DNA from 2 places in the Alkalibacter saccharofermentans DSM 14828 genome. Region 2 is predicted to be linked to the other one. Evidence: predicted binding sites of a transcription regulator. Region 2 holds the regulator's gene; the other holds the start of a gene.

Region 1 (15,609 bases), on a different contig from region 2:
AAGGACCTGAAAGAAAAAATGGAAGGTTCTGATGTAGAGGCTATTAGAAAAGCGACAGAAGCACTTAACGAAGTCTTCCATCCAATAGCACAAAAGCTTTATGAACAGGCTTCTCAGGGAGCGCAAGGCGAAGCACAAGAGGCTCAAAACGATGCTGATGACGTAGTAGATGCAGATTATGAAGTTGTAGACGATGAGGATGAAAACAAATAGCATTAAACCCGCAACCAAGGCAATTGCTTTGGTTGCATGTTTATGATATGATGAAACCTTGAATTTAACGCAAGGAGAGAAAATATGAGCAAACGAGACTATTATGAGGTCCTGGGAGTCAGCAAGGGTGCCTCTGAGGATGAGATAAAAAAAGCATACAGAAAGCTTGCAATGAAGTACCATCCGGATAGAAATCCCGAAGACAAAGAAGCAGAGGAAAACTTCAAGGAAGTAAACGAAGCTTACGAAGTCTTAAGCGATTCATCTAAGCGCTCACAATACGATCAATTCGGGCATGCAGGCATGGGAAATGGTGCCGGTGGATTCGGCGGATTTGGCGGCGGTGCCGGATTTGACGATATCTTTGGCGATATATTCGATATGTTTGGCGGAGGCTTTTCGGGAAGTAGATCTAGAAGGCCCCAAAAGGGTCCGGATATAAAGGTCGGCATAACACTTGACTTCGAAGAGGCAGTTTTTGGCGTAGAAAAGGATATTAAGATATCAAGAGATGAAGAATGCGAGGTATGTCACGGTTCCGGAGCAGAATCCGGAAGTGATGTTAAGACCTGTGACAAATGCAACGGATCAGGACAAGTAAGAGTGAATCAAAGGACTCCCTTTGGAGTCATGCAGACTGTAAAGACATGCGATAAGTGCCACGGAGAAGGAAAGATTGTCTCCAAGCCTTGTAAGGCATGTGGTGGAAAAGGGACAAAGAGGAAAGAAAAGTCCATATCAATTAACATTCCTGCAGGAGTCGAGGACGGCAACGTTCTTCCTTTAAGGGGAGAAGGAGAACCGGGAACCTTAGGTGGGCCAAGAGGAGATGTCTACGTATATATTAGCGTCAAATCCCATCCTTTCTTTGAAAGGGAAGGGACGAACATATTTTGTGAAATTCCGATAACATTTGTTCAGGCTGCTCTGGGGGACGAGATAATGATTCCGTCATTGAACGAAAAGAAAAAGAAGATAGAACAAATTAAATTTACGATACCTGAGGGAACACAATCCCACCAGACCTTCAGACTAAAGGGGCGTGGAGTTGCTAATCCCATGGGTTACGGAAAAGGCGATCAGTACGTAAAAGTCAAGGTCGAAATTCCTAAAAAGCTAAATGATGAGCAAAAGGAATTGCTTAGAAAATTTGCTGAAGTCGATGGAGAGCACGAAATTCACGAACAAGGCAAAAGCTTTTGGGACAAGGTAAAAAAATATTTCAACTGATTTAAACTGTTGCAGATGCTTAAATAGCATATGCAACAGTTTTTTATTCTTTTGTTTTGGAAATGAGTTATAATAAATGTATATAGATATCATATGTTGTTAATATTATGAACCATGAAGGAGGAAATCAAAATGATAAAGGAATTCAAAGAATTTGCCCTCAAAGGAAACATGGTAGACCTGGCAATAGGTATAATAATAGGCGGGGCCTTTGGTAAGATAGTGACTTCATTGGTAAATGATATGATTATGCCGCTTATTGGGGTATTGCTTGGGGATACTGATTTCACCAATTTGTTCGTGGTGTTGGGAGAAGGTCAATATCTTACTTTGGAAGAAGCTCAAACTGCAGGGGCATTGACGCTCAATTATGGATTGTTTTTAAATAATATTGTAGATTTTCTAATAATTGCATTTGCAATCTTCATGGTGATTAAGCAGTTAAACAAAATGAAAAGGAAAGAGGAAATGGCGCCAGCACCTGAAACTACAAAAAAATGCAGTTTTTGCTTTGAAGAGGTACATATCGATGCAACCAGATGTCCACATTGTACATCTGTTATTGAATAGAAAGAATAAAACCTTGCCAATAACGGCAAGGTTTTATAACATCATTTAGGCAAGCTTTCATCCATTTCAATTATAAGAGATTCTACAGGTTTTCTTACCCCAGGATGCTCCTTCTTTTGCAGATCCTCCGGTAATCTGGACATATTGCCGGGGTAGCCCATTGCTATAATGGTTACAATATCGTAATCATCGTCGATTTTGAGCTCTTCACGGGTTCTTTTTCTACTGAATCCTCCCATAGCATGTACCAAAAGTCCACGCCTCCATGCTTCAAGGCTTAGATAACCCCAGGCTGTGCCAGTATCGAACATATGCCAGTAATTATCCTTGGAGTTGGAATCAAAATACTTGTAAGAGAGAAGGAGCAACAAAACAGGGGCATCGCATGCCCACCTTTTATTTCCATCGTATAGCAAAGAGCAAATCTTTTGTTTTTTGCCTTCAGTATCTGCAAGAATAAAGCGCCAGGGCTGTTCGTTGAAGCAAGAGGGAGCAAAAGATGCTGCTTCTAGCACTGCCATTACTTCTTCATTTTCAACTTTTTTATCAGAAAAAGCTCTTGAAGACCAACGGCTTTTGATTTCCGGCATGATATCGTATTTAAAGCTCCGCTTATCCATCCAAATCCTCCCAGCTGAAGTTGTTTTATATGTTATATTATACAGAAACTTTTCGGATAACACAAATCATAGGTTCTCATTATAAAAAAGAATTTTATCTTCCAGTTCTTTAAATGGAATGAATCTAGATGCCCTGTAGACTTCTTTGCCTTGGTGAAAAAGCGCAACAGTTGGGACGGTAAAGACCAAAAAATCTCCGCTAGCAGCAGGAAGTTCATCTATGGGAACCTGATAAAAATTTAAATATGGATATTTATTAAGAAGATGTTGGATATTTTCCTTAACCGAGATACAAACGTTGCAGTTGCTTGATGAAAATACCAGTATAAAAAAATTATCTTGGCATATGGCTTCTTTAATATCCGAGATATCTCTAAACTGTTTCATTTTCTCAGCCTCCCAGTTTAAGGTTAATAAAAAAACACCGCAAATCAAAGACATAAATACTTAATATAAATTTGGGTTTGCATTTTTGGTTATGCTGTTTGTAAAATATTACCTATGAAATCTTCAGCGGTTCCCGGAGTTACAGAAAAGATCTCTCCTTCATCTATTTGTACGGACACTCCTTCAGTGCAACGACCGAGACAAAATGTGCCCCGAAGCTCGATTTCGTGAGAAAGACGATTAGCCTTCACATATTCCTGAATTATTGACAAAACCTTATAAGATCCTTTCAAGTGACAAGTATTTCCAACGCAGACTTTAATAGTGCGCATAATGCACCTCCTGTTAATATATTAACGAAACTATCAGTACTATTTTATTCTTATGAAGATGAAAGGTCAAGAGATCAATAGACGGTAAACCTTTTCAAATTTGATTGCCGATAGTATATGGTGTAGAATGATTTCGTGAGGTGATTTGATGTCAAAAAAAGAATTTGAGCGAACTTTTGAAATGCTTTCCCATTTAAAAGATAGTCAACTGTCGGAGATATTCCGACATGCAGTTATTAAAGTTGTAGAAAAAGGTCAGTTTCTTCAAATGGAAGGAGAAGGATGCTATGGTGTCCCCTTCATTTTGGAAGGAAGCATAAGGTTTTATAGAACCACTGAAGACGGAAAAGAGAAGACGCTTTTTCGCCTTGGCAAAGGAGAAGTTTGTCTTTTAGCGGCAATGTGCATATTAAGCGAAATGGATTATAGCTTCAACGCTTATGCGGAAAAGAACAGCAGGATAATGGTGATGCCGACTGATTTATTCTTCGACCTTTACCATCGAGATGAGATTATCCAAAAATATATATTCAGACAGCTGACGACAAAACTGATTACTGCATATGAGCAGGTTGAAGCTTCAGCCCTTTACGATGTAAGGACCAGATTGGAAGAATACTTATCCAATCATAAGGATACGCATAATATAGTTGTTGCTACTCACGAAAAAATTGCAGGCGACATTGGAACTTCTAGGGAAGTAGTGACTAGAAATCTGAAAAAGCTTCAAATGGAAGACAAGATAGAATTAAGACGAGGAAGGATATTTTTAAAATAAATTTAATTCAGTCCTTTGAATGTGACAAAAATCACATAAAAACATAATGAGTCCAGTTAAAATAAGCTTAACAAAATATAAATTTCTGGAGGAATTATGAAGGGTACAAAAAAAATTAAAAATATTCAGTCTTGGAGTTACGTAATTATTATAGGTTTCTTCGTGTTGTCATTTATCGATCATCGTTTTGGCATATTAGGGCTTGTCTGTATGGGACATCCTATTTTTCTTGCCTTTAAAGGCCACGGAAAAGCTCACTGTTCTAAAGTTTGCCCGAGAGGATCTTTTTTTGGCAAGTTCCTGCCTAAGATATCCATGAATAATCCTTTGCCGAAATCATGGCGAACAACAAAGGTGAAAAATGCAGCATTGATCCTCATGGCTTCGGTATTTACTGTAATGATGGCTCTGAGAGGTAGAGGATTTACCGAAATCGCTACAATTTTATTTAGGATGATGTTTATGTCATTTTTGATTGGAGCATTAATGGGGATTATATTCAAGCCAAGGAGCTGGTGTCAGATCTGCCCCATGGGACATGGAGCGTATTTGATAGATCAGAAGTTTGTAAATAAAAAACCGGAATATGATACTGTTAAAAGCTAAAGTCCAAGCAATTGATTTCGGCTCAACTATTTAAAAAGCAACCTTCACAGGTTGCTTTTTAAACGTTAATCTCTTTTTAGGCCAGCTGACAAAATATTTTGAGCTTTATCTACGTCTTCTTGGCTAGGAGTTACAATGCCCTTTAGCTTGTAATCATCTCCAAGCTCCTCCCATTTGCACTGTCCCATGCTGTGGTAGGGAAGAACCTCGACTCTTTGAACATTATCATGTCTGGATATGAATTCAGATGCTTCCTTTAAGTCTTTGATGTCGTCTGTATATCCCGGAACTAGAACATATCGAATCCATACTGGAATTTTTTTTTCTTTAAGATAGGCAGCAAAGCGCCGGATTTTATCAAGTCCTACGCCGGTCAGCTGTTTATGCTTGTTTTCGTCTGTCTGTTTTATGTCTAGGAGAACAAGATCAGTTAGGCTTAATAACTCTTGGAGCTTTTCGGTGTCCGCAAATCCAGAGGTGTCCAGGGCAGTATTGATGTCATGTTCTTTGCATTTTTTGAATAGTTCCGTTACAAAATCTGCCTGTAGCGTAGGCTCTCCCCCAGATACAGTTACCCCTCCACCTGAAAAGCGAAAATAGTCTTTATATTTTAGTATTTCATTGAAAACCTCGTCTACTGTAGTTTCTTTACCGCCTTTGGGATCCCAGGTATCTCTGTTGTGGCAGTAAAGACACCTTAGAGGACAGCCTTGAAGGAATACGATATATCGTATTCCAGGGCCGTCAACCGTCCCAAAGGACTCTACAGAGCTGATTCTTCCTTTAATTGAATCTTTCACCAGGATCAACTCCCGTTTATATTTTTTCGTGGAACGTTCTGTTTATTACATCTATTTGTTGCTTTCTAGTAAGCTTGATGAAGTTTACAGCATAACCTGAAACGCGTATAGTTAATTGAGGATATTTCTCGGGGTGATCCATAGCGTCCAGAAGGGTTTCTTTTTCAAACACATTAACATTTATATGATGGCCGCCATTTGCGAAATATCCATCAAGCAAAGCTGTCATATTGTTGATTCGATCATCGTTATCCTTGCCCAAAGCCTTTGGAATAATCGAGAAAGTATATGAAATTCCATCTTGAGCATGTTCGTAGGGAAGCTTCCCTATGGAGCTCAAAACTGCAAGGGCACCATTTTTGTCTCTTCCATGCATCGGGTTGGCTCCCGGGGCCAATGGCTCTCCGGTTTTTCTGCCATCCGGGGTATTGCCCGTTTTTTCTCCATACACCACATTTGATGTTATCGTAAGAATGGACATCGTAGGTACGGACTCTCTGTAAGTTTTGTGCTTTCTGAGTTTATCCATGAACAATTTGACTACATCCGAAGCGATATCATCTACTAATGGATCGTTGTTGCCAAACTTAGGATAATCTCCCTCTATTTCATAATCTACTGCCAGGCCGGATTCATCCCGGATTGTTTTTACCTTGGCATGTTTTATTGCGCTTAAGGAATCTGCCACCACTGATAGTCCTGCTATTCCGCAAGCCATAGTTCTGAGCACGTCCTTGTCATGGAGTGCCATTTGTATCTTTTCGTAGCAGTACTTGTCGTGCATGTAGTGTATGATGTTCAGCGTATCGATGTATAGGCCTGCTAGCCAGTCAAGGGTTGAATCAAAGCTTTTAATAACATCTTCATAACGAAGGTATTCAGTAGAAATTCCCTTGAATTCAGGTCCAATCTGGAGACCGGTTTTTTCGTCTTTTCCTCCGTTTATCGCATATAGCAATGCTTTTGCAAGGTTGCACCTGGCTCCAAAAAACTGCATCTGTTTACCGATTTTCATGGCAGAAACACAGCATGCTATACCGTAATCATCGCCGTAGTAATCTCTCATTATGTCATCACTTTCGTACTGAATGGAACTGGTGTTTATAGAAAGCTTGGAGCAATAATTCTTAAAGTTGACAGGTAGCTTTTCCGACCAGAGAACAGTCATGTTGGGTTCCGGTGCAGGTCCAAGGTTTTCAAGAGTATGCAGGAATCTAAAAGAACTTTTTGTTACCAGAGTCCTGCCATCGGTAGCCATCCCGCCGATGCTTTCAGTGACCCATGTCGGATCACCACTGAAGAGATTGTCATACTCGGGGGTTCTTAAAAATCTTACTATTCTCAATTTGATTACAAATTGATCCATAAGTTCCTGGGCTTGTTCTTCTGTCAATAAACGATTTTTCAAGTCTCTCTCGATGTATATATCAAGGAAGCTAGATACCCTCCCAAGGCTCATCGCGGCTCCGTTTTGCTCCTTGACTGCAGCAAGGTAGGCAAAGTACACCCACTGTACGGCTTCGGTAGCATTTTTTGCAGGTTTGGAAAGGTCGAATCCATATTTAGAGCCCATCTTCACCAAATCTTTCAGAGCTTTTATCTGTTCAGAGAGCTCTTCGCGCAGTCTGATAGAAGATTCTTCGGATAAATTGACGTTGCACTGTTCAAGTTCATTGTACTTGTCTTCTATTAATCTGTCTACTCCGTATAGTGCTACCCGCCTGTAGTCACCGATTATTCTGCCTCTCCCGTAAGCATCCGGAAGACCGGTTATTACTCCAGCTTTTTTTGCTGTCCTCATCTCTTCGGTATAGGCGTCATATACGCCAGCATTATGAGTTTTTCTGTAAATAGTGAATATTTCCTCAAAGGAGGGGTCGATGTCGAAACCATAAGCTTCACATCCCTTAAGAACCATCCTGATGCCGCCAAAAGGCATGATTGCTCGTTTCAAGGGGGCATCTGTTTGAAGCCCGACTATTACTTCATTTGATTTATCTATATATCCAGCATCATGTGCCGTAATGGTTGAGACGTTTTTAGTATCTACATCCAGCACGCCTCCGTTGTTTCTTTCATCAGTCAGAAGCTGGGATATTTTTTCCCAAATGAGATTGGTTCTGTCAGTAGGGCCAGAAAGAAATTTATCGTCCCCCTCGTAGGGTGTGACGTTTTTCAATATAAAATCTCTAACATTGATTTCCTTAGACCATTTACCACCTTTAAAATCTAAATATGTCATGTTGAACATCTCCTTTCGAGTGATACTGTATCCTGTATACACTTATACTTAAAAATTATAGCGCCTTTAGGCACCGACTGTCTTATGTTTAAATTATACCATACAGAAAATAATTGAAACAGAAAAAACAAGAATTAAACAATGATAAGGATTTCAATAATATTTAAAAAACTTTCCAGAACAGATTCATATAATGCCTTCCTATTATAAAAGCGCACTTAAAAAATTCATTTTATGAATTCTAGAGTTATTTTGTTAATAATATCATTGAAAACAACCCGGATAGCATCAGGGTATTGTCAATAATGGTTTTAAAATGTTGAGTTTAGAGTTATAATTATAGACAAGTTGATTGTTTTTATTATTTTTTTAAAAACTTGAATACGGTTACAGTCAAATATTTGTTACAAGATTGACAACAGGTGATATAATATTAACAATGTTGTTTAATCAATGACTAAGTTTTTGTTTTTCGAAAATTATATTTTAATATAATTATATTCAATCACGAGGAGGATTTGTATGGAAACCAGTATGCTTACAAAAGAACAATATGATGAGCTGGAACAATTTATCGAAGCTATACCGGATAAAAAGGATGCGCTAATTTCCGTGCTTCATAAAGCCCAGCAAATTTTTGGCTACTTGCCAAGAGAGGTGCAATTTTTTATATCACAAAAGTTAAATGTACCGTCATCAAAAGTTTACGGGGTAATTACCTTTTACTCTTACTTCACCATTGAACCAAGGGGTAAATACCAAATCAATGTATGTACGGGAACCGCTTGCTTTGTAAGGGGAGCAGAAAAGATTGTAACTGAATTTGAGAGGAAACTTGGAATCAAGGTCGGAGAGACTTCTGAAGACGGAAAATTCTCTATTGCCGGGCTTAGATGTGTAGGTGCATGTGGGTTGGCTCCGGTTGTTATTGTTAATGAAAAAGTTTATGGTAGGATCAAGCCGGAAGATGTCAACAAAATATTGATCGAGTATTCTGAGGAGGTATAATTATGAATAAAGTCAAGTCATTAGACGAATTAATGAAAATAAGAAAAGAAGCAGAGAAGACATTCAATCTTCGAGCTACCTCAGGAGATAAAGACAGAATCATTTTACGTGTCGGCATGGCGACATGCGGTATCGCCTCGGGAGCTAGAGAAACTATGAATACTCTTATTGAAGAATTGGCAAAAGAAGATATTACAAACGTCAGTGTAACTCAAACAGGATGTATGGGATACTGCGAAGAAGAACCGATAGTAGAAGTTGTATTCCCTGACAAGCCATCTGTAGTTTATGCTCATGTAGATCAAGACAGAGCGAAAGAAATAGTTCAAAAGCACATAAAAGAAGGCGTGCTTTTGGAAAATGCAATAATGAACAAATCCTTTGACACGGTGAGAGAATAGGAGGTATCTTAATGAGTTATAAAATGCATTTATTAGTTTGCGGAGGAACGGGATGTCAAGCATCTGCAAGCAGCAGGCTATTGGATAATTTAAAAGATGAAATCAAGGCAAACGGCCTTGAAAATGAGGTACAGGCATTAGTTACAGGTTGTTTTGGCTTTTGCGAAAAGGGACCGATAGTAAAAGTGTATCCAGACAACGTATTCTATATTGAGGTTACTCCAGAGGATGCAAAAGAAATCGTTGAAGAGCACGTTATAAAAGGTCGAAAGGTAGATAGACTTCTATATGAGGAGCCCAACCTTGAGAAGAAGCTCACAGAAGACAAAGATATGCCTTTCTACAAAAAACAGCTTAGGGTGGCACTTAGAAACTGTGGATTTATCGATCCTGAAAATATCAATGAGTATATTGCGTCTGAGGGATATCTGGCTTTAGGCAAGGCACTTACAGAGATGACTCCAAGAGATGTAATCGACATTATGAAGCAATCAGGCTTAAGAGGAAGGGGAGGCGGTGGCTTTCCAACAGGCCTTAAGTGGGATTTTGCTACAAAATACGATGCAGATCAAAAATATGTAGTATGCAACGCCGATGAAGGAGATCCAGGTGCATTTATGGACAGATCCATCCTGGAAGGCGACCCTCACTCAGTTCTTGAAGCCATGGCAATTACAGGGTATGCAATTGGAGCAAGCTACGGATATATCTACATAAGAGCAGAATATCCTCTTGCTATTGAAAGGCTTAAAATAGCAATCAATCAAGCAAGAGATATGGGAATGCTTGGAGAAAACATATTTGACAGCGGATTTAGCTTTGATGTCGAAATCAAATACGGAGCAGGGGCATTCGTATGTGGTGAAGAAACTGCTCTTATTCGTTCTATTGAAGGAGAGCGTGGAGAACCTACCACAAAACCGCCATTCCCGGCTGAAAGCGGCATATGGGGCAAGCCTACCTGTGTAAATAATGTTGAGACCTTGGCGAATATTCCGGTTATTTTAACAAAAGGTGCGGACTGGTTTGCAAGCGTAGGAAGTGAAAAATCAAAGGGTACAAAAGTATTTGCCCTTGCAGGAAAAATAAACAACGTAGGTCTGGTAGAAGTGCCCATGGGCATTACCTTAAGAGAGATTATCTATGAAATCGGAGGAGGCATCAAATACGGCAAGAAATTTAAAGCTGTACAAACCGGTGGTCCTTCAGGAGGTTGCATAACTTCAGAATTCTTGGATACTCCAATAGACTATGAGTCCTTGACTCAAATCGGATCCATGATGGGTTCTGGTGGAATGATCGTACTAGATGAAGATGACTGTATGGTAAACATAGCTAAATTCTACTTGGAGTTCACAGTGGAAGAGTCCTGTGGAAAGTGTACGCCTTGCCGTGTAGGCAACAAGAGGCTTCTTGAGATTTTGACAAAAATTACTGAAGGAAAAGGAACTCCTGAAGATTTGGATACCTTGGAAGAGCTGGGCAAGATTATCAAAGACACTTCTCTTTGTGGATTGGGACAAACTGCTCCAAACCCTGTTCTATCGACTCTTAAATACTTCAGAGACGAATATGAAGCTCACGTCATCGACGGAAAATGTACAGCAGGCGTATGCGAATCACTGATTAGCTACGAAGTAGTGCCGGAAAAATGTATCGGATGTACGGCATGTGCAAGAGTATGTCCCGTCAGCTGTATAGAAGGAGCGCCAAAACAGGTTCATTTAATTGATCAAACTAAATGTATCAAGTGTGGAGCTTGCTATGATAAGTGTAAGTTTGACGCAATTGTAAAAATATAAGTGAGGTGTGAAGTATGGAAATGGTTACGTTAACGATAAACAGACAGAAAGTCCAAGTGGAAAAAGGTTCCACGATATTGGATGCTGCCAGAAAATTAAATATAAATATACCGACCCTATGTCATCTAGACCTTCATGACATAAAGTTTGTAAACAAATCTGCTTCATGCAGGGTTTGTGTAGTCCAGGTAAAGGGAAGAAGAAACTTAGCTCCTGCATGCTCAACACCTGTTGACGAGGGAATGGTGGTTACAACAAACAGCGTAAGGGCTATGAAGTCAAGGAGAACAGTCGTGGAGTTGCTGCTCTCCGACCACCCAAAAGACTGCTTGTCATGCGTAAAGAACAAAGAATGTGAACTCCAGGATCTTGCTGCAGAACTTAATGTAAGAGACATCCCTTTCGAGGGAGAAATGTCAACATATAGAAAAGATGTTTCCAGCCATTCAATCGTTAGGGATTTGGACAAATGCGTTCTTTGCAGAAGATGCGAAACCATGTGCAACGAAGTTCAGACAGTTAACGTACTATCTGGGGTAGGCAGAGGCTTTGAAACAGTTGTAGGACCTGCTTACGACTTGCCTATGCACGAGACTACATGTACATTCTGTGGCCAATGTGTTGCCGTATGTCCTGTTGGGGCTCTGGCAGAAGCCAATAACGTACAAAAAGTATGGAAAGCCATCCAAAATAAAAACAAGGTAGTTATAGTGCAAACCGCTCCTGCGGTCAGGGTTGCCTTGGGTGAAGAGTTCGGTATGGCTCCAGGAACTCAAGTAACTGGCAAGATGGTAAAAGCTCTAAGAGAGATTGGATTCGATAAAGTATTCGATACTGATTTTGCAGCTGACTTGACAATTATTGAAGAAGCTTCGGAATTTGTTCACAGACTTGAGCACGGCGGGAAGCTGCCTATACTGACGAGCTGTTGTCCAGGTTGGGTTAAGTTCTTTGAGCATCAATTCCCGGATATGTTAGATATACCTTCTTCATGTAAATCTCCTCACGAGATGTTCGGAGCAGTGGCAAAAACATATTTAGCTGAAAAAATGGGAGTGGATCCCGAAAACATGGTAGTAGTATCAGTTATGCCTTGCTTGGCTAAAAAATACGAAGCGGCAAGACCTGAGCTAGGAAACGACAACATGAGGGACGTAGACTTCGTTATCTCCACTAGAGAACTTGGTCAGATGCTTAAGGAAGCGACGATAGACTTCGCGAACCTTGAAGATTCCGACTTTGACAATCCTTTGGGAGAGTCTACTGGAGCTTCTGTAATCTTCGGAGCATCAGGCGGTGTTATTGAAGCTGCTTTAAGAACTGCTTATGAGTGGTTGACAAAAGAAACTTTGGAAAAGGTTGATTTTGAAGATTTAAGAGGAATGCAGGGAATCAAGGAAGCAACAGTAAAGGTAAACGACACTGATGTCAAGATTGCTGTAGCTCATGGCCTCGGAAACGCAAGGAAGCTATTGGAAGATATAAGAGACGGAAAAGCCGAGTACCATGCCATCGAAATCATGGCTTGTCCAGGCGGATGTATTGGTGGGGGAGGACAGCCTTACCATCATGGAGATTTGAACATCCTTAAAGAAAGAGCAAAAGGCCTTTATCAAGAGGATAAGGATAAAACTCTTAGAAAATCTCATGAAAATCCATACGTTAAATCACTTTATGAAGAGTTCCTAGGTGAACCTTACGGGGAAAAAGCTCATAAATTGCTGCACACTCACTATGTAAAACGTGATATGATATAACTAGAATCGGCACTTCCTTAGGAAGTGCCGATTTTTTATGATTTTTTATGATTAAATATAACTTCTTATGTACTTTTCGATATCAAATTTTCGCTTGCATCCGTTGTAATTCATATATCTGATCTTGCCGAATATAGCCCTTTCTTTCCAAGCCCGATCGTGGACTCCTCCTATGGACCATGCAATCCCGGCATAGCCGTTTGGATCCCTTCCGTCCATCATATAACGGTCATTCAATAAGATGCATGCCTCAAGAGCTTTTTCGGCAGAAGGAGACCATTCAAGTATCTTTTTGGCCCAATACATTCGCATATATCCATTCATGTAACCTGTGCAACGCATCTGATTTTGCGCAGCATTCCAGAGATCGTCGTGAGTTGCTGAAGATTCAAGCTCTGAAATGTCATAAATGTATTCACGAGTATCATTTTTGTGGAGTTCCAAGGTGTTCTTAGCCCAATCGGGAAAGGATTCTACAGAATCATAGTTTTTTTCATAGTAGCAAAAATTATCAGCAAGCTCACGTCTTATGATAAGCTCTTCCAAAAAACCGTTGTCAGGAATCCCCGAATTTATTACTTCGAGTGCTATCCTCTGGCTGCTTATCTGTCCAAAGTGAAGAAATTTTGACAAATTCGACTCAGCACCTGCGTTTGGGTCATTTCTAAGGTGGTAATTTTTAAGTTTGTGCTGAATGAAGTCATTAAAGACCTTCATGGCCTCGCAGGAACCGCTATTTAAAACTGACAGGGTCGTAGCGTGGGGTGTATCATAAAGGCGTATTTTAAAGCATTCAGGGGGCACGAAATCTATGGGATGGATAAGAAGCTTGGGGATTTTCTTCAAGTAAATATCCAATAGCTTGTGAATCTTAGGCCTAATCGTATAGGCTCCGTATTCCTTTTTATCTGAGGCGACAAAGCAGGGGACGATATTTCTCGTATCAACCTCTACGTGGGGAATATCTATTCTTTTATTGATCTCTGTTTTCCAATCCAGATTAATCTTCAGAGGAGAAAAATCGCTGACCAGCAATGAGGCATTAGCAGATTCCAGATAATAAGGTATGATTTCAGAAGGATTTCCTTCAATAATATGCATAGGTATATTATGTTTTTTTAACTTTTCTTGGCACTCCAGAAGGCCTGCCAACATGAAATCGAAGTGCTCCCTTTGTGCTCTGGGATAATCGGGATAAAGACAAAAAACAACGCTCATGCTCTTGGATTCTTTAATTGCGGCATTTTGGGCATATAGTAGAGCCCAATTGTCTTCAGTTCTTTGATCCCTGCTCATCCAATATACGATGTGAGATCCGCCTTTATTATTCCCATTCTTAAGAAGCCTGCTTCTTCTATCCATAAGGACCTCCTCGTGATTTGATTTTAGTTAGATAAAAAGACAAACTATAAAGTTTGCCCTTGTATTTTATGAATTTTCAGCTATGTGATAAACAAGTTTTTCCGTGTCTTCCCATCCGAGACAAGGATCAGTTATTGATTTTCCGTATGTATTCTCAGAAACATCCTGGCTTCCTTCAACCAGGTAGCTTTCAATCATTAGACCCTTTACCATCTTTTTAAGCAATGGATCGTATTTTCTGCTCCATAAAATCTCCTTGGCGATTCTAGGCTGTTCTTTGTATCGTTTCATGGAATTAGCGTGGTTAGTGTCAATTATGATGGCTTTATTTGCAAATTCGGTTTTCTCGTAAAGCTCGGAGAAGAATTTTAAATCTTCATAATGGTAATTTGGCACGTTCTTTCCATATGGATCGACCGCTCCTCTTAGTATCCCATGAGCGTAAGGATTTCCTGAAGATTCAGCGTCAAAACCTCTGTAAATGAATCTGTGACCTTGTTGAGCTGCATTTATCGCGTTTAGCATGACAGAACAATCACCGCTTGTTGGGTTTTTCATGCCCACAGGAATATCTACTCCGCTGCAAGTCAATCTGTGTTGTTGATTTTCAACAGATCGTGCTCCGATGGCGATGTAACCAAGAATATCTTCAAGGTAAGAGTAATTGTCAGGATAAAGCATTTCATCTGCTGCAGGCATATGGAAGCTCTCAAGTGCTTTTATGTGTAATTTCCTCATGGCCTTAATGCCTTCAGACATGTCAGGTTCTTTGTTGGGGTCTGGCTGGTGTAGCATGCCCTTGTAACCTCCGCCTGTGGTTCTGGGCTTGTTTGTATAGATTCTGGGTACCATCAGTACTCTGTCTTTAACCTCTTCTTGCAGTCGTGCCAGTCTGTCAATATACTCATAGACAGAATCTTCATTGTCTGCAGAGCATGGACCTATCACAAGGAGAAAACGATCGTCTTCTCCGGAGAAAATTGATTTTATTTCATCAATTTTATTTGCTCTTGCTTTTTGACTGTCAGGTGATACAGGCAATAGATCACGGATTTCCTCTTTTGAGGGAAGCCTTTTTATTAATTTCATATTCATATATTGAACTCCTCGTTATGTATTCAATATCCATATTTAAAAATGGTTATTAAATATATTTTATATAAAAATGCAGGATTATTCAATAAAAATTTAATGACCATTTAAATATTATTCATATTCGAGATAAAACTCTCTATCTTACCTTGATTTAAATTTGAAGTATCATTCTCCATTCCGGAGACTTTTTTAGCAATGACTTTGTCCAAGAATTTCATCTTGCTGAATATGAATTCTCCCCCGAAAAATTCTTTTGCGACAGCTATTTTTCGCAAGCTTTCAGGAAAAGCTCCATTAAGTTCCTGCAAGGCTTCTTCTCCTTCCCGCATTCCGCACACGAAAAGTCCGATTTTTTTATCCTGCAGCGCTTCGAGGTTGGCGGATGTGAAATTCTGCAGTTCCTTTT
Region 2 (15,609 bases):
TCTCTCCGTAATCTCGCCTAAGGTCAAGATAATCCATCCAATAATTCTCGAAGGCGTCCCTGTCCGTGCCTCTGAATATGAACCTGTCACCTTTCTGTTCAATTTCAAGTACCCTGCCCCTTGAAACTCCCAAATACCCGTTTTCGTAAACTTTATTCCACCTGAAGCACTGTCCGCACTCAAAAGTCTGCACCAGGTCGAATTCAGTTATCTTGGCTTGGATTTCATTATTTATTACTGAAAAATCCTTTAACAATGTATTTCCCCCACTCGTGAGAATGTAATTTAACAACACTTCTAAAACTTATGTTATAATTAAGCTGATATTTCATAGCATAATACTTTCACAAAGGAGTTTCAAGATGTTCGTTCAAAATACCCTAAAAACAATAACAAATGGCCTTCTGTTGATTTTTTTGCTCGTAGCAAGCACCCTGTTGAATGCAGCTGAATTTTTGCAGTATTTCATAGCTGATAACACTCACAGCTTTCTGGAGCTTCCCCTCGAGACCGCATCCGTTGTGGAATTCTTTGTTCAACTTATCCTGACTCTATTGGTACTTGCCATAAGCATTTGGATGATCAGGATGCAAAAAGACAGCGTCTTAATAAATTATTTCATATGCATCTGGTTCATGGCAATCAATATTTTCAAGCTGATATTTTACATCCCCAACATCAGTTTCGATCAAGAGTACATTTGGTTTGCTTTAAAGCAGTTTATCCCACTGATTCCATGTGGTTTGATAACTGCAATGGCATTTTTGAAGCTGACTGATTTAAAATACGAAAAATACTGACCTTGCCTTGATCATAAAATAGAAAATGCCCATCAGGGCATTTTCTATTTTGTAAATTTATTTATTATAGCTTTAGCCAGGTTTTCTATAGTTACCTTCTTTTCCATGCTGGTGTTTCTTAGATATTTGTAGGCATCTTCCTCAGAACAGTGCTTCATCTCCATGATTATTCCTTTGGCTCTTTCTATTGTCTTTCTGTCTGCAAGGGTCTTCTTCAGCTTTAATATTTCGCTTTCAAGGCTTACAAGCTTTTTACCAAATATCATCGCCCCTTTTACCATTTTATTGAGCTCGCTTGACTCAACTCCTTGGTTTATAAAGTTAAATATCCATCCCTTTTCAATCCAATCTGTAAAGTCCGCCCTTGGCTGGCTAGTAACGAGTATGACCGGGCAGATTTTTTCAGCGTAAACGGTATTTACAATATCTAACGTCCTGAACCCTTTGATTTCTTCGTCTATTATGATCAGATCTACATTCCTCGATCTTGCAGCGCGAATCAAGGCATTGCCTTCTTCGAATTCTATCGTTTGAAAACCGTTTTTTTTCATCAAGCCCAAAACGGCAGTCTCTGTTTTTTTATTGGTTAGACCTATTATCACAGTACCCATTATCATATTTTTTACCTGCCTATTTATGTTATAATTAATATAATTTCTTCTATTATAAAGCATTCATCTACTAAAATAAATATTTGGAGTGTTATTTATGACCAAAAAATTTTTTTTAATCCTTTTAATTCCATTATTATTGCTCTCAGCATGCTCAAAAGACTATGTAAATGACAGCGAAGGCCAGATACCTTTCCCTGAACAGTCTGCAGTCCTGACTGATGGAGAGTACTTTGCTTCCTTCGAGCACGGCAACAACGAAGGTTATCGTCCTGAAATGACTGTCACTGTAAAAGAAGGTCTCATCACTCGGGTAAATTACCGTGAGGTTTCTTTGGATGGAAAGGACAAAATATCCGACGCTGAATATTTCGAAGCCTTCAAGGAAGAACACAACCTAGACCTCCAAGCCTTATATCTGCGCCTTTACACCAACCTTATAAAAAACCAGAGCACTAACAGCCTGCCTTCTACCGGGGATTTTCCCGACATGCGAAATTATTTCAAGAGACTCTCAGACAGCATAATCCTAAGCGCCAGGAGAGGCTTAACCGATCCTTCTTTGATATCCATGGATGATATCTACTATGAAGCCGGAGAGTACGACAGCAACGGCTACAAGGGCAGAATTTCAATAACATATGTCAACAACGTAATTATCGATGTTCAGTATACCGAGATGAACCAAAACGACGAGCCCAAGGAGGATATGGAGGATCTTGATGAAGTATACCAGCAGCACTATGGGATGTCTATTGGGGAAATGTTCGGTTTATACACCAATCAGATAATTCAAAACGATTCGATCGCCCCCTTGGATTCAATCACAGGGGCCACAAGGACCCAGGAAAAGATCAATTCACTTTTAGATATCATCCGAGAAAGGAGATTTCCTTTCGAAATGGAAAAAGCCGATGATTAGTCGGCTTTTTTGCTTAGATGGTTGTCAGGTACATATCAAGCTCCCACTGGCTTACCTTGGTTCTGTAGCTGTCCCACTCCTGCATCTTGTTTTCGATGTATTTAACTTGCGCATGTGGCCCTAAGGTCTCCATGAGAAGCTCATCAGCCTGAAGCTCTTGAATGGCCTCTTTTAAAGTGCCGGGTAGAGAATCTATACCCTGTTCTTCTTTTTCCTTAAGGCCCATTTCATATACATTTGAAAATACCGGAGGCGGCGCCTCAAGGTCGTTCTTGACACCATCAAGACCTGCAGCCAAGCTTGCAGCCAGAGCCAAGTATGGATTTGCCGACGGATCCGGGTTTCTCATTTCCACCCTGGTTGACGGTCCCCGTTTTGCAGGGATTCTTATAAGCGGGCTTCTATTCTTCGGCGACCATGCAATATATACAGGTGCTTCATAACCGGGAACTAGTCTTTTGTACGAATTTACAGTTGGATTGGTAAGCGCTGCCATACCTCTGGCATGCTTAATAAGTCCTGCAATGTACTTGTATGCTGTGTCGCTTAACTCGTAAGGCCCATCGGGATCATAAAATGCGTTCTTTCCGTCCTTGAAAAGTGACTGGTTAAGGTGCATCCCAGAGCCGTTGATTCCAAAAATCGGCTTCGGCATGAAAGTGGCGTGCAATCCATGTCTTTGAGCGATAACCCTTACCACCATTTTAAATGTCATGATGTCATCTGCCGCCTCTAGAGCGTCTGCATATTTAAAGTCTATCTCGTGTTGTCCAGGAGCTACCTCATGGTGGGATGCTTCAATCTCAAAGCCCATCTCCTTTAAGGTTACCACCATGTCCCTTCTGGCACTCTCTCCCAAGTCCACAGGAGCAAGATCAAAGTATCCTGCGTTGTCGTGAGTCTTAAGAGTAGGATAGTTGTTTTCATCAACTTCAAAGAGAAAGAACTCGCACTCGGGACCTACGTACATGGTATAGCCCATATCCTCGGCTTCTTTTACTTTTTTCTTTAAAATATTTCTCGGACATCCGGAAAATGGCGTGCCGTCGGGATTGTAGATGTCACAAATCAGCCTTGCTTCCCTGCCTACCTGAGGCTTCCATGGAAATACGACGAAAGTGTTTAGATCCGGCTTTAGGTACATGTCCGACTCTTCGATTCTCACAAACCCATCAATGGATGATCCGTCAAACATGATTTCGCCATCCAATGCTTTTTCCAGCTGTTCATAACTGATGGATAGGTTCTTCATAACTCCGTTTAAATCAGTAAACTGCAAGTGAATGAACTCCACGTCCAAATCCTTCGCATTTTGTAAAATTTGGTCTTTTGTAATTGCCATATTACGCGCCTCCTCTATATTTCGTTTCATAAGCTGAGTAAAATATAAAAATATAAAAAACGCCTATCCCAGGTATCCTATGTTCCTTGAATAGACGTCATTGTCTTGTATAAACTTGTTTATGATATACATTCTATAGACAATTTCATTTGATGTCAATAGGAATCTAAATGTTTAAACTGTCTTCATTCATTAGATATGTAAGTGTGTAAAGGCTTTCGCTTATTGCTACATTTTCGATTACTACATTATCCGGCACGGAAACATCTGTCGGTGCAAAGTTCCATATTGCCTTTACATTGTTTTCTATAAGCGTGTCTGCTACGCTTTGGCTGTGCTCCTTAGGCACACAAATAATGCCTATTTGTATATCATTGCTCTTTACGTATTCACCAAGATCTAAAATATCCAGAATCTTGATGTCTCTGATCGTATTGCCAATAAGCCTCGGATTTACGTCAAACATAGCTTTAAGAATAAATCCTTCTCTTTTAAATCCTTCATAGTTGGCAATTGCCTGTCCCAAGTTTCCGGCACCTACAATAACACAGTTATACGATTTGCTAAGCCCCAGTATGCTTCCAATTTCCTTTTGAAGCTCTATAACGTTATAACCGTATCCCTGCTGACCAAATCCCCCAAAGCAATTCAAGTCCTGCCGTATTTGAGATGCAGTAAGGCCCATAAGTTTTCCGAGTTCTTTTGATGATATTCTCATGACATCGTTGTGTATTAAATCTCCCAAGTATCTATAATATTTAGGCAGCCTTCTAACGACAGCCATGGAGACCTTTATTGAATTTCTCTGCATGTCAATACTCCTTTCGATCACATATAAAAACTATAATTTTAATTATAACAATGTGAATTTTTATTGTCAATTTTTTGTTTTTGTATTTTATTGTGTTTTTACTAACTTTTCAAATCCGAATACAAACTTGGGATACAATTCCATCAAACAAAGGTATAATTGAATATTCCCTAATATTATAGTAATATATTGATAGTAAAAAGGCAAAACAAACTTGGAGGAAATCATGCTAGTTAGTGCTAATAATATAGAAAAAAGCTTCGGCGTGGAAACCGTGCTGAAAAATGTAAGCTTTATGGTAGATGACAACAGCAAAATAGGGATAGTGGGCAAAAACGGTACGGGAAAGAGCACCCTGTTCAAGATAATCGCAGGAATAACCCCCTATGACAGCGGCAGCATCGACTACGCCAAAAATCTGTCTATCGGATATCTTTCCCAGGAATCCAGCTTAAATGAAGACAACCGGTTATACGAAGAGGTCATATCGGTATTTGACCACATAATCGACATGGAGCGTGAAATGAGGACGATGGAAGTTGAAATATCCAAAAATCACGACAGGGATGTGGAAAGTCTCCTAAACAAATATGCTCAGCTTACAGAAAAATTCGAAGACATGTCCGGCTACGAATACGAAAGCAGAGCCCGTGGAATATTGATTGGACTCGGCTTTGCTCCGGAAGAGTTTGACAGACCTGTCGCTGCTTTCAGCGGAGGAGAAAAAACCAGGATATCCCTTGCAAAGATGATCCTCACCAACCCGCAGCTTCTTCTTTTGGACGAGCCAACCAACTTTTTGGACATAGAAACCATCCAATGGCTTGAAAGCTACCTTAAAAATTACAGCGGATCCTTTATAATCATTTCCCACGATAGGTATTTTCTCGATTCACTTGTTACCACCGTGTTCGAAATTGAAAACAAGACCTTGACCCGTTACAACGGCAACTTCAGCGAATATGTCAGAAGGAAGCAGGAAAACCTGGAAAGCCAGCTGCATCAATACAAGCTGGAACAAAGAGAGATACAGCGCCAGGAAGAGATAATAAAGCAGTTCAGGCAGTTCAACAGGGAGAAGAGCATTAAAAGAGCTCGCAGCCGTGAAAAGATGCTGGACAAGATGCCTAAAAGCGACAAGCCGTTTATCGACAATCGCAAGGTATCAATGAAATTTGAACCTAAGATCCAAAGCTCTAAGCTTGTGCTTGAAGTGGATGACCTGGCAAAGAGCTATGATTCCAACCTGTTCAATTCCATCAGCTTCAATGTATTCCGAGGAGACAGGATAGGCATCATAGGCGCCAATGGAAGCGGCAAGAGCACAATGCTTAAAATAATCAACGGAGATTTATCTCAAGATCGTGGCCAAGTCAACTGGGGCCAAAAAGTGATCCCCGCATTTTTTAGACAAGATAATGCAGGACTTGATCCGGATTCAACGGTATTGGACGAGGTATGGAACTGCAGGCCCAAAGCAAACGAAGGTGAAATACGCAACATACTATCTTATTTCAAGTTTTATGGGGATGACGCGTTCAAGCCCCTAAACGTCCTCTCCGGAGGAGAGCTAAGCAGAGTATCACTTGCGAGGACTATGCTCTCTGATGCCAACTTCATTATCATGGATGAGCCTACGAACCACCTTGACATGCCTACGGTGGATGTACTGGAAAACGCCTTATCTGACTATACCGGCACCTTATTCATAGTCTCTCACGATAGATACTTCTTAAACAAGACGGTAAACAGGCTATTTGTGCTCAAGGACAACCATCTGGAGATTTACGAGGGCAACTACGACTACTACATCCAAAAGACTCAGGAAGCAAAAATGCTTGAAGATTTAAAAAACAGCCAGCCAGAGAAGACAAAGACTGAAATCGTTCAGGAAAAAAAACTTAAAAATAAGCAGAAAAAAGAGCTTGCAGCACTTAAAAAAGAGATAAGCAGGTTGGAAGAATCTATAATTGTAAAGGAAGAAGAGATTTCTAAACTGGAAAAAATCATTTGCTCTGACGGCTTTTACGACGATTATGACTATTCCTGCAAAATAAATTCGGACTATGAATCTGCTAAATCACAGTTATCCCTGCTTATGGATGATTGGACAGTAAAACAAATGGAAATTGAGGAAAGTTCATAAAAAAATAACAATCCGAATCTTAAGATCCGGATTGTTTCATTTATCTTACTCTGCTGCAGGAGGGGTGAAGACTCTTGAGCCTAGTTCCCTGTCCAACATATGAAGACCTTGAGGATTTCCCTTGATCTTTTTAAGCTGAGCCAGTAAAGTGCTGAAGCTCTCCTCTTCTTCTACTTGTTCGTCTACGAACCAGTTCAGAAGGCTTATGGTGGCATATTCTTTTTCTTCCTGGGCTATATCCATTAAATGGTATATTCTGGAGGAAACGAATTTTTCGTGCTCCAGTGAATATGCAAAAACGTCTACGATATCGTCAAAATCAGCCTTTGGATCGTCAAAGCCTTTTAAGACCGCTTTTTCTCCTCTGCTGTTTAAGAATCCGTAGAATTTCATCGCATGGAATCTTTCTTCATCAGCTTGAGCTATGAACCAGGTTTCAAAACCAGGCAGGTCATTTTCCGAGCAGAAGGAAGCCATGGATAGATACAAATGCGCCGAAAAGAATTCATACTTTATTTGTTCATTGATTTCATCAATAAGTTTCTTGCTTAACATATTATTGCCCTCCTTAAATTTAAACTATACCTATTTATATATACCATCATCCGCTGCCTATCAAACATTTAAAAGCCCATTCACAGGTTGTTTTTTGATTTAATTTGCAATAAAGTTTTTCTTGACATCAAAAACCCTTGATTTTTAAAGGTTTCACTTTTAAGTATTCTTAAATTTTTTCAGTGTTTTCAATGGAGTTATTAACATTTTCCACAGTTATCCACCTACTTGTCCACAGAACATCCAGTTATCCACCTTGATTTCTCGACCTTTCAAAGACTTATCCACATTTTACTGTCCGTTTACATTCTGTTTACAAACAGGGTGTAGACAACTTTTCATGCTCCCTCACCCAATTTTAAGATTTGGTTTTGCCGTTAAATTTTCAGGGGCAAAAACTCCTTTTTGGTATTTGTGATAACCGGCTCCTGCTATCATGGCAGCATTATCTGTACACAAACTGGGGGCAGGATAATCAAGAGCGATACCATGGGCGTCACACTTTTCCCTCATCATTTTTCTAAGCAGGCTGTTGCATGCAACCCCCCCTGACAAACAAACCCTATCAGTCTTATAATCCAGCGCGGCCTTAATAGTCTTCTCTGTCAAAACCTCTACCACAGCCATTTGAAAGCTTGCTGCGACGTCTTCTGGTCTGTATTTAATGTTTTTCATCTTCATGCCGTTCAGATAGTTTAGCACCGCAGACTTTAAACCACTGAAGCTAAAGTCATAGCTGTCATCTTCCAGGTATGCTCTTGGAAACTGTACAAAATCAGGATCCCCTTCAAGTGCTGCCTTGTCTATTGCAGGTCCTCCAGGGTAACCAAGACCCAGAGTCCTTGCTATCTTGTCAAAAGCTTCACCTGCCGCATCGTCCCTCGTCTGACCTAGTACATCGTAGCTGTCGTAATCTTTGACGTATATCAGATGTGAATGTCCTCCCGAAGCAACCAAAGTTACAAAGGGAGGCTTTACGCTTTCATTTCCGATATAGTTGGCGCTGATATGACCGTCTATGTGATTGATTCCTACAAGAGGCTTTTTAGCAGCATAGGCAAAAGACTTCCCGAAGGATAGTCCCACTAGCAGGCTCCCTACCAAACCCGGCCCGTAGGTGGCCGCAACTGCGTCTATGTCACTGTATCCAATACCTGCTTCCTTAAAGGCCATATCCACTATTGACGATATCTTTTTTACATGATTTCTAGATGCAACCTCAGGAACAACTCCTCCAAATGGCTGGTGTATTTCTATTTGTGAATAAATTATATTGGAGAGAACCTCTCTGCCGTTTTTTACGATGGCTGCGGATGTCTCATCACAGGATGTTTCAATTCCCAATATTAAAACGTCTTTCATTTGTCACCTCTTTTTTTAGCATGATCCAATAAAATAATAAAATTGCCGTCATGGCGCCTGAGGAAATTATCAATATCCTCTTAACTATGTTGATAAAAAAGTTTAGTGGCACCATATTTATCAACACGCTGTCCCTTGGATCGAGAATCCAGTAGTCGTTTGAAAAGAAAACCTCATGAAACAGGTTGAAATACCTGTTGAAATCGTAAAATAGCAGCCCTGCAGTCAACACCAACAGGATAAAATAAGATACTGCGGCATACAGCAGGCTTTTTAGCAGCCACTTCTTCCCGGTAAATGCCCCATATGCAAGAATAAATAAAAGAAGCACTGCACCGGCGTTTCTTAAAATTATCCCCCTGTCAAAGAGCACCCTGACATCCTCCATGTGTACGATCTCCCTTTCATTGAAGATCTCACCCTCGACGGAGTTTATCACGCCTGTTATATTGAAGTCGTCTCTATTGCCGAACAGATAGTCCTGAATCTCACCTGTAACCCTCATCAGCTCCTGGATTTCCATACCGGTGGCTTGCTCTACATTGTTGATTTCATACTGTTCCAAAAAGAACCCCTCTGATTTTACCACTATTTCAAGACTGGTTAAGAGCACTACGAAAGGTACCAGCAACACAACCAATATTTTTATTATCTTATCTCTCATGGTTTCCTCCACATCACTACCGCATCTTCACCGTTATCGCTATAGTAGTTTTTTCTTATTCCGGCGGCCTTGAACCCACAGTTCATGTAAAGGCCGAGAGCTGAGGCGTTGCTTTTTCTTACTTCAAGGGTGAATGTATCGATTCCTTCGGCAGCTCCCTTTTTAATCAAGTTATTCAACAGCTGTTTCCCAAATCCCTTGCCTCGGTAAGGCTCGTCGACAGCAATATTTGTAATATGGCCTTCTCCGTGAATATGCCAAATGCCTGCATACCCTGCAATATCTCCTTCAGTTACGATTACAAAGTATCTTGCCAATGGATTTTCCAGCTCTTCTTCAAACATATCTCTAGTCCAAGGCACCTTAAAGCACCTAAGCTCCAATGCCACGACAGAATCCAAATGTTCGCTTCTCATCGGCAGGATTACTACCGGCTTATTCTCTGTCATCGAATCTCCCTGTTGTAATACGTCATCTTTCCAACTGTGTTTTCATAGGATTGCCTCAGTTTATCTGCTGTCTGTCCAGTTAAGTCCATGGTATTTAAAGCATCTTTTACAGGCAGCACCTCATATCTGAGCCTTCCTTGGGACTCGTATCTATGTACCCAAGTAGGTGTATAGTTTACGGTTTTTAAAACTGTTTTCCCAGTCACCATATCCTTTTCTATTTTTATCTGAACTATCACGCCGTCTTCCGTATAATTTCTTGCACTGATGGAAGGCAGGGTCTCTCTTCTCTGATTGGAAATGAAGTTGCCTTGAGAATAGATTATAAATTTATCCTCGCCGTTTACATTGATTATTTCGGATTTTTGAATCACGTGGGGATGACTTCCCAAAATGACGTCCCCTCCCCATTCGAATATCTTCATAGCTAGCTGCTCCTGCTGAGAAGTAGGGGACATTTGATATTCATTTCCCCAGTGCAGTGATACGAATATCATGTCACAGCCTTGGTCCTTCGCTTTATTTATATCCTTCTTAATCTTATCCTCGTCTATGCGGTTTATCATATAGCTTAGCTCTGCAGGCGTCAAAAGGCTGTCCATGCCGTTTAATCCGTAGGTATATGCGATGAGCCCTACTCTTATTCCGTCGCTTTCTAAAACCGTTATCTCCTCTTCCGGCTCACTGAAGGTGCCGGTGGAAATAAGGCCTCGTTCCTCTATTTGCTCCAAAGTTCTTAGCACGCCGGTTCTTCCCTTATCCAGGGAATGATTGTTTACTGTAGTCAATACATCGAATCCCGCATTTTTGATGCTGTCCAGCACCTCATCCGGTGCATTGAACACAGGATATCCCTGGGGAGTTCCTCCCGCAGTTACAGTCTCAAAATTACCTATTGCAAAGTCTACAGCATTGAAAAACTTTTCCACATGCATGAAATTCTCGTCAAAGTCGTAAGCGCCTCTTGCAGAATCGTAGGCGTTTGTGATTTGGGTTCCATGATACATAATATCTCCAACCGAGGTAAACGAGGCCACTTGCTTTCGCCCCAAATATTTTCCCTCTGGAGACGTCAATACCCTCCTGACAAAATCCCTCTCAGGTATTGTCACGGCAAATTCAGGAGACGTTCCCTCTTGGTCCGATGAGAACAGCCCTGTTAACCCAACAGCCCCAACGGCGATGATTATGAGTATTATCCCGAGCCTTAAAAATGCTATAGTCTTCTTTTTTGATTTCTTCATGAGCTAAAAACCTCCATAAGCGCTGGCTATTATTTTCTTTTCTTAGGCAGCTCAACTATAAAGCTGCTTCCCTTGTCAGGTTCGCTTTCTACACTGATTTTTCCCTTGTGCTCCCTGACTATCCAGTTGGCAATGCTCAGTCCAAGCCCTGCGCCGCCCTGATCCCTAGAGCGGGCCTTGTCCACTCTGTAGAAACGTTCAAAAATCTTGTCGATATCTCCTTCTGATATTCCCATTCCCGTATCTTTTACCGTTATTATAGCCTTGTCCGTTGTATGCATCAGGGATATGGATATTTTTCCCTTCTCCGGGGTGTATTTTATGCCGTTGTCCAGCAGGATGACCAGCAGCTGGTTTAACTTGTCTTTGTCTCCCGTCAAATGAACGTTGTCAGAAATTATGCTTTCAAATTCGATATCCTTGTCCCTAGCGATGAGCTCAAACTTCTCCCCTGTCTCCCTGACTAGCTTGCTCAGATCTACGTCGCCCATAAAAACCGGTATCTGATTGTTGTCCGCCTGAGCAAGGGTGAGCAGATTTTGTATAAGCTTGCTCATGTTTTCAGTTTCACTGGATATATTCTCAAGCCACTTGGAGTTTTCCATAATCGTTTCTTGTTCCTTCATCCCTAGAAGCTCGGCGGTGGTCTTTATGATCGTAAGGGGAGTCCTAAGCTCATGGCTGGCATCTGCAATAAATTCCTTCTGTCTTTCATAAGCCCTTCGTACAGGCTCAAGAGATTTTTTTGCCATGTGGGCACTGATAAAAATCAGTATTATCACGCTGAAAACTCCTATGCCCATAACTACCAGAAAAATCTGCCTGGTTACAAGGTCATCAATCAGTCTGGACTGATAAACCTGAACGACAGCGCCTTTCCCGTTTGGTGTTTCCACATAGGAACTATATAGTCTGAATTTAACCCCTGAAAGGGTTATGCTTGTAAAGCTGTCCTTCTTTGTGGTCATTACCTGTTGGGCATATACGTATGTCTGATCCATCAGATTCTCACGTAGAACGCTTAAATTCGCAAGCTTCAGATCCTCATCCCATATCACGTAATCAATTCTAGAATAGTCGCTCTGAGAGCTTCCCCCTGACCAGTGAGTCTCATCTGGCAAGGTTATTTCCAGGGTGTCGAATCTGTATATCATCGATACGATATGTTCCTTGCGCTCCACCAGCGTGCTCTTTGCAGAGGAATTGAAAGCGGCGTTTGAAAACCCCACTATGGAATATGAAAATATAAGTAGAAACGCAATCAGAATAAGTGCGTTCATTATTGTAAGCTTTCTGTACAGTTCTTTAAACATCTAATCCATCACCTTAAGTTTGTATCCTATGCTTCTTAATGTTTCTATTTTAATATTTGTATTCTTAAGCTTTTTCCTTAGATTATGTATGTATATCTCTATGTTGTTTTCGTTGACTTCTGCATCAAAGCCCCAGACTCGGTCTAATATCTGCTCTCTGCTGAAAACTTGATCCGGCCTTTTGATGAGCATTTCAAGAAGAAGTCCTTCCTTATAGGAAAGCTTCAGCGGATTTCCGTCTACAGTGGCGATGAAATTGTCCAAATCGAAGGTAAAATTACCTATCTCTACGACGTTTTCCATATAATCTGATTCAATCCTTCTACCGAGAGCCCTGATCCTGGCAAAAAGCTCTTTTGCGGAAAATGGCTTGACCAGATAGTCATCTGCCCCTGAGTCCAAACCCTTTACCTTGTCTTCCACCGTGTCCTTTGCAGTCAACATCAAAACCGGCGTTTTGCTTCCTTTTTTTCTTATTTCCCGGAGTATTTCAATGCCATCCTTGCCAGGAAGCATTATATCCAGCACTATCACATCGTAAATCTGATTTAGTGCGTATAAGAGACCTTCCTCTCCATCGTTTGCTATGTCGCATTGGATGTTTTGTAATTTGCAAAGCTCCTGCAGCGCTTCGGTAACCTTCTTTTCATCTTCTACAAATAGTATTTTCATATAGGGCCCCCTCGTATTATAAGAGTATAGCTTTTATTTATATGTAAAACTCGGTTCACGGCTTTCCTGAGAGTATTTCGTCTATTTCTGCTCCCCCAAGGCATTCATCCCCATCGTATAAAACTACCTGCTGTCCAGGGGTGACTGCCTTTTGAGGCTTGTCGAACATTACTTTGATTCGTCCGCCTTCCAATACGTTTAAGACCACGTCTTGGTCTTGCTGTCTGTACCGAAACTTGGCCTTAAGCCTTATGTCTTTGCCTTCCGGAATTTTAGCCGTCCAGTTGACCTTTGAGCCTATGAGGCCGTTGCTGAAAAGTAATGGGTTCATCTCCCCTTGGACTACGTAAAGGGTATTTGTATTAAGATCTTTTTTGTATACAAACCAAGGTTCTCCCGTGCCTTCTCCACCGATGCCCAGTCCCTTTCTCTGCCCCAGGGTGTAGTACATAAGGCCGTTATGAGTGCCCTTGATGTTGCCCTTTGGATCTTTAATCTCGCCTTTTTTTGCAGGCAGATACCTGCTTAAAAACTTTTTAAAGTCCCTCTCTCCAATAAAGCATATACCTGTGGAATCCTTTTTGCCTGCCGTTAGCAATCCGTTTTCTGCAGCTATTTTTCTAACTTCTTCTTTTGGGATATCTCCCAAGGGAAACATGGCTTTTGAAATCTGTTGCTGGCTTAACTGACATAAAAAGTAGGTCTGATCCTTGTTTTTATCTTCTGACTTAAGAAGCCTGCAATATCCGTCCTTTTCCTGAATCTTTGCATAATGTCCCGTTGCCAGGTAGTCAGCGCCTGCAACATTCAGGGCATAGTCTAAAAAAGCCTTGAATTTTATTTCTTTATTACAGAGTATGTCAGGATTTGGCGTCCTGCCTCTCTTGTACTCTTCGAGAAAATACGCAAAGACCCTATCCCAGTATTCTTTGCTGAAATTAACCGTATAATAAGGAATCTCAAGCTTGTCGCATACCCGTCTGACATCTTCGTAATCTTCTTCTGCAGTACATGCTCCGTCATCTTCCGTCTCTTCCCAGTTTTTCATGAAAATCCCGATGACATTGTAGCCTTGTTTTTTAAGCAGCAATGCTGCCACGGAGGAGTCCACTCCTCCTGACATTCCCACCACTACAGTTTTTTTATTTTCTGTCATTAAATCATCCCTCTATTTATTTTGCCTTCCACTCTTCTTCAAATCCTTTTACTACTTCCTCAAAAATCTGCGCTCCCCTTATCATGACAGGGCCGCATTTTTTCGTCTCGTGCTTATGGTCTCTTTTGACGTCCACGCATTCAGTAGACCCAAATTCCTTTTCGAAGGCTTCAACCCACTTTTGAGCAAAAGCTTTTACCTTTTCGTTGGTTGTTGGCTTGTCCTGGGCGTACATGACTCCTGCTGCAGCCAATGCTCCAGTCAGCACTCCGCATGCTTTTTCGCAGTAAAACCCTCCACCAAAAGGAACCATCATTTTCAGCGCCCTGGCGTCAAGGTCTAGACAGTATTCGTCATTACAGCTGTTTAGAAGCGTTTCTGCACAGTTGTAGTGGTATAGCTTATGGTCGTCTCCGTATGCAAATTCACTTTCAACGTATTTTTCCGCCTTTTCACTTAACATACCGATCCCTCCAGATCATTAAGATTTATTATATTGGATATAGATTTTGTTTTCCTTAAGACATCCCCTTCTCTGTTTTGGGACGTAAATAGGATTATCTGCCTGTTTTCGCTTTCTTCTATCAGTATATCCAGAGCCCTTTTTAATCTTTCGTCGTCATATTGCAGAAAAGATTCATCCAAAATCAAAGGGAATCCATCTATCCCGAGTATTTTTGCCATTCCTATTCTAAGTGAGAAATAGAGCTGATCCACTGTTCCCATGCTCAGATGCCTAGCTTCCATAAGCATCCCGGAAACCGGGTCTTCCACGCTGATATTGATGTCTTTTGACACCTTGAAGCTTTTATATCTTTTCGTGATTTTCTCCATTAGCTCGCCTAGCTTCTTGTTAAGCTCCGGAGCTATTTCTGAATGCATTTGCTTTGACGCTTCATTTATCTTATTAATGGCCAAGGCTATGGATTGGGATTTGTTTGTATTCTTAGCCTTCAGCTCCTCCATGTATGCAATATCCTCTTTGATTATCTGCGGAACGCGCACATCCTTTTCCAGCGCCAAGATCTCCCCTTCGTCTTTATCCTTTAGTGTGGTAGTTTGTCCTATCTTGTCCTTCAGCTTTGTAATCTGCAGCTTCAAGCTTTCCGGGTCTTCCTTATAGGATTCAGGCAAACCCTTTCCTCTAAAGAAGTCTTCCAGCTTTTTGTACTCTTCTTTGTCCATGAGCATATCCATGGTCCTTATGACCTCTTCCAGCCTAAGTGCCTTTTTCCTGATATTCTTTTGCTTCTCGTAAGATGCCAATAGCTCTTCAAGACTGTCGACCTGGTAAAGCTCCAGCTTGTCCGAGTGCATTTTTTGCCTGTCTTTATAAGTTTCCTCAAAGTTTTTAATATTCTCTCCCACGTATGCCAATCTGTCCGTCAATATTTTTATCCTGTCTATTTCTTCGCTGTAGCGCAGACGCATAGATTTGATCTGCTCCCATTTTTCTTTAAGATCATTTAGGCTGACCGCATCATATCTTGCCAAGATTTCCTCTACAGACCCATCTATTTCTATAATTCTAGACCTTAAATTTTCCAGTTCCGAACCGGTAA

Evidence for each region. Region 2 encodes Rex, which represses fermentation and respiration genes when NADH is low (regulators of the CRP and FNR family bind a similar motif). Its sites were predicted from a motif close to ATTGTTAANNNNTTAACAAT; they were not measured.
Region 1: the regulator Rex is predicted to act here: its motif matches at 3,362-3,381, upstream of BUB93_RS01550 ((2Fe-2S) ferredoxin domain-containing protein).

What each region holds. Positions count from the first base shown of each region.
Region 1 covers NZ_FQTU01000001.1:305,386-320,994, reverse strand. Annotated here, with positions in the region: gene dnaK (molecular chaperone DnaK) at 1-213, shown strand, start outside; gene dnaJ (molecular chaperone DnaJ) at 298-1,443, shown strand; gene mscL (large conductance mechanosensitive channel protein MscL) at 1,576-2,013, shown strand; gene BUB93_RS01560 (nitroreductase family protein) at 2,055-2,633, opposite strand; gene BUB93_RS01555 (thioredoxin family protein) at 2,700-3,020, opposite strand; gene BUB93_RS01550 ((2Fe-2S) ferredoxin domain-containing protein) at 3,110-3,352, opposite strand; gene BUB93_RS01545 (Crp/Fnr family transcriptional regulator) at 3,501-4,130, shown strand; gene BUB93_RS01540 (4Fe-4S binding protein) at 4,227-4,736, shown strand; gene pflA (pyruvate formate-lyase-activating protein) at 4,802-5,536, opposite strand; gene pflB (formate C-acetyltransferase) at 5,553-7,787, opposite strand; gene nuoE (NADH-quinone oxidoreductase subunit NuoE) at 8,301-8,786, shown strand; gene BUB93_RS01520 ((2Fe-2S) ferredoxin domain-containing protein) at 8,789-9,187, shown strand; gene nuoF (NADH-quinone oxidoreductase subunit NuoF) at 9,199-10,989, shown strand; gene BUB93_RS01510 (NADH-dependent [FeFe] hydrogenase, group A6) at 11,004-12,746, shown strand; gene phrB (deoxyribodipyrimidine photo-lyase) at 12,798-14,108, opposite strand; gene BUB93_RS01500 (3-deoxy-7-phosphoheptulonate synthase) at 14,175-15,203, opposite strand; gene BUB93_RS01495 (flavodoxin domain-containing protein) at 15,308-15,609, opposite strand, start outside.
Region 2 covers NZ_FQTU01000005.1:24,775-40,383, forward strand. Annotated here, with positions in the region: gene BUB93_RS04655 (DNA-3-methyladenine glycosylase family protein) at 1-256, opposite strand, end outside; gene BUB93_RS04660 (hypothetical protein) at 363-800, shown strand; gene BUB93_RS04665 (ANTAR domain-containing response regulator) at 845-1,417, opposite strand; gene BUB93_RS04670 (hypothetical protein) at 1,509-2,333, shown strand; gene glnA (type I glutamate--ammonia ligase) at 2,347-3,675, opposite strand; gene BUB93_RS04680 (redox-sensing transcriptional repressor Rex) at 3,842-4,492, opposite strand; gene abc-f (ribosomal protection-like ABC-F family protein) at 4,713-6,632, shown strand; gene BUB93_RS04690 (ferritin) at 6,678-7,187, opposite strand; gene tsaD (tRNA (adenosine(37)-N6)-threonylcarbamoyltransferase complex transferase subunit TsaD) at 7,536-8,549, opposite strand; gene BUB93_RS04700 (TIGR01906 family membrane protein) at 8,521-9,213, opposite strand; gene rimI (ribosomal protein S18-alanine N-acetyltransferase) at 9,210-9,662, opposite strand; gene BUB93_RS04710 (CapA family protein) at 9,659-10,906, opposite strand; gene BUB93_RS04715 (sensor histidine kinase) at 10,936-12,219, opposite strand; gene BUB93_RS04720 (response regulator transcription factor) at 12,220-12,891, opposite strand; gene mnmA (tRNA 2-thiouridine(34) synthase MnmA) at 12,947-14,047, opposite strand; gene BUB93_RS04730 (C-GCAxxG-C-C family (seleno)protein) at 14,064-14,510, opposite strand; gene BUB93_RS04735 (ATP-binding protein) at 14,504-15,609, opposite strand, start outside.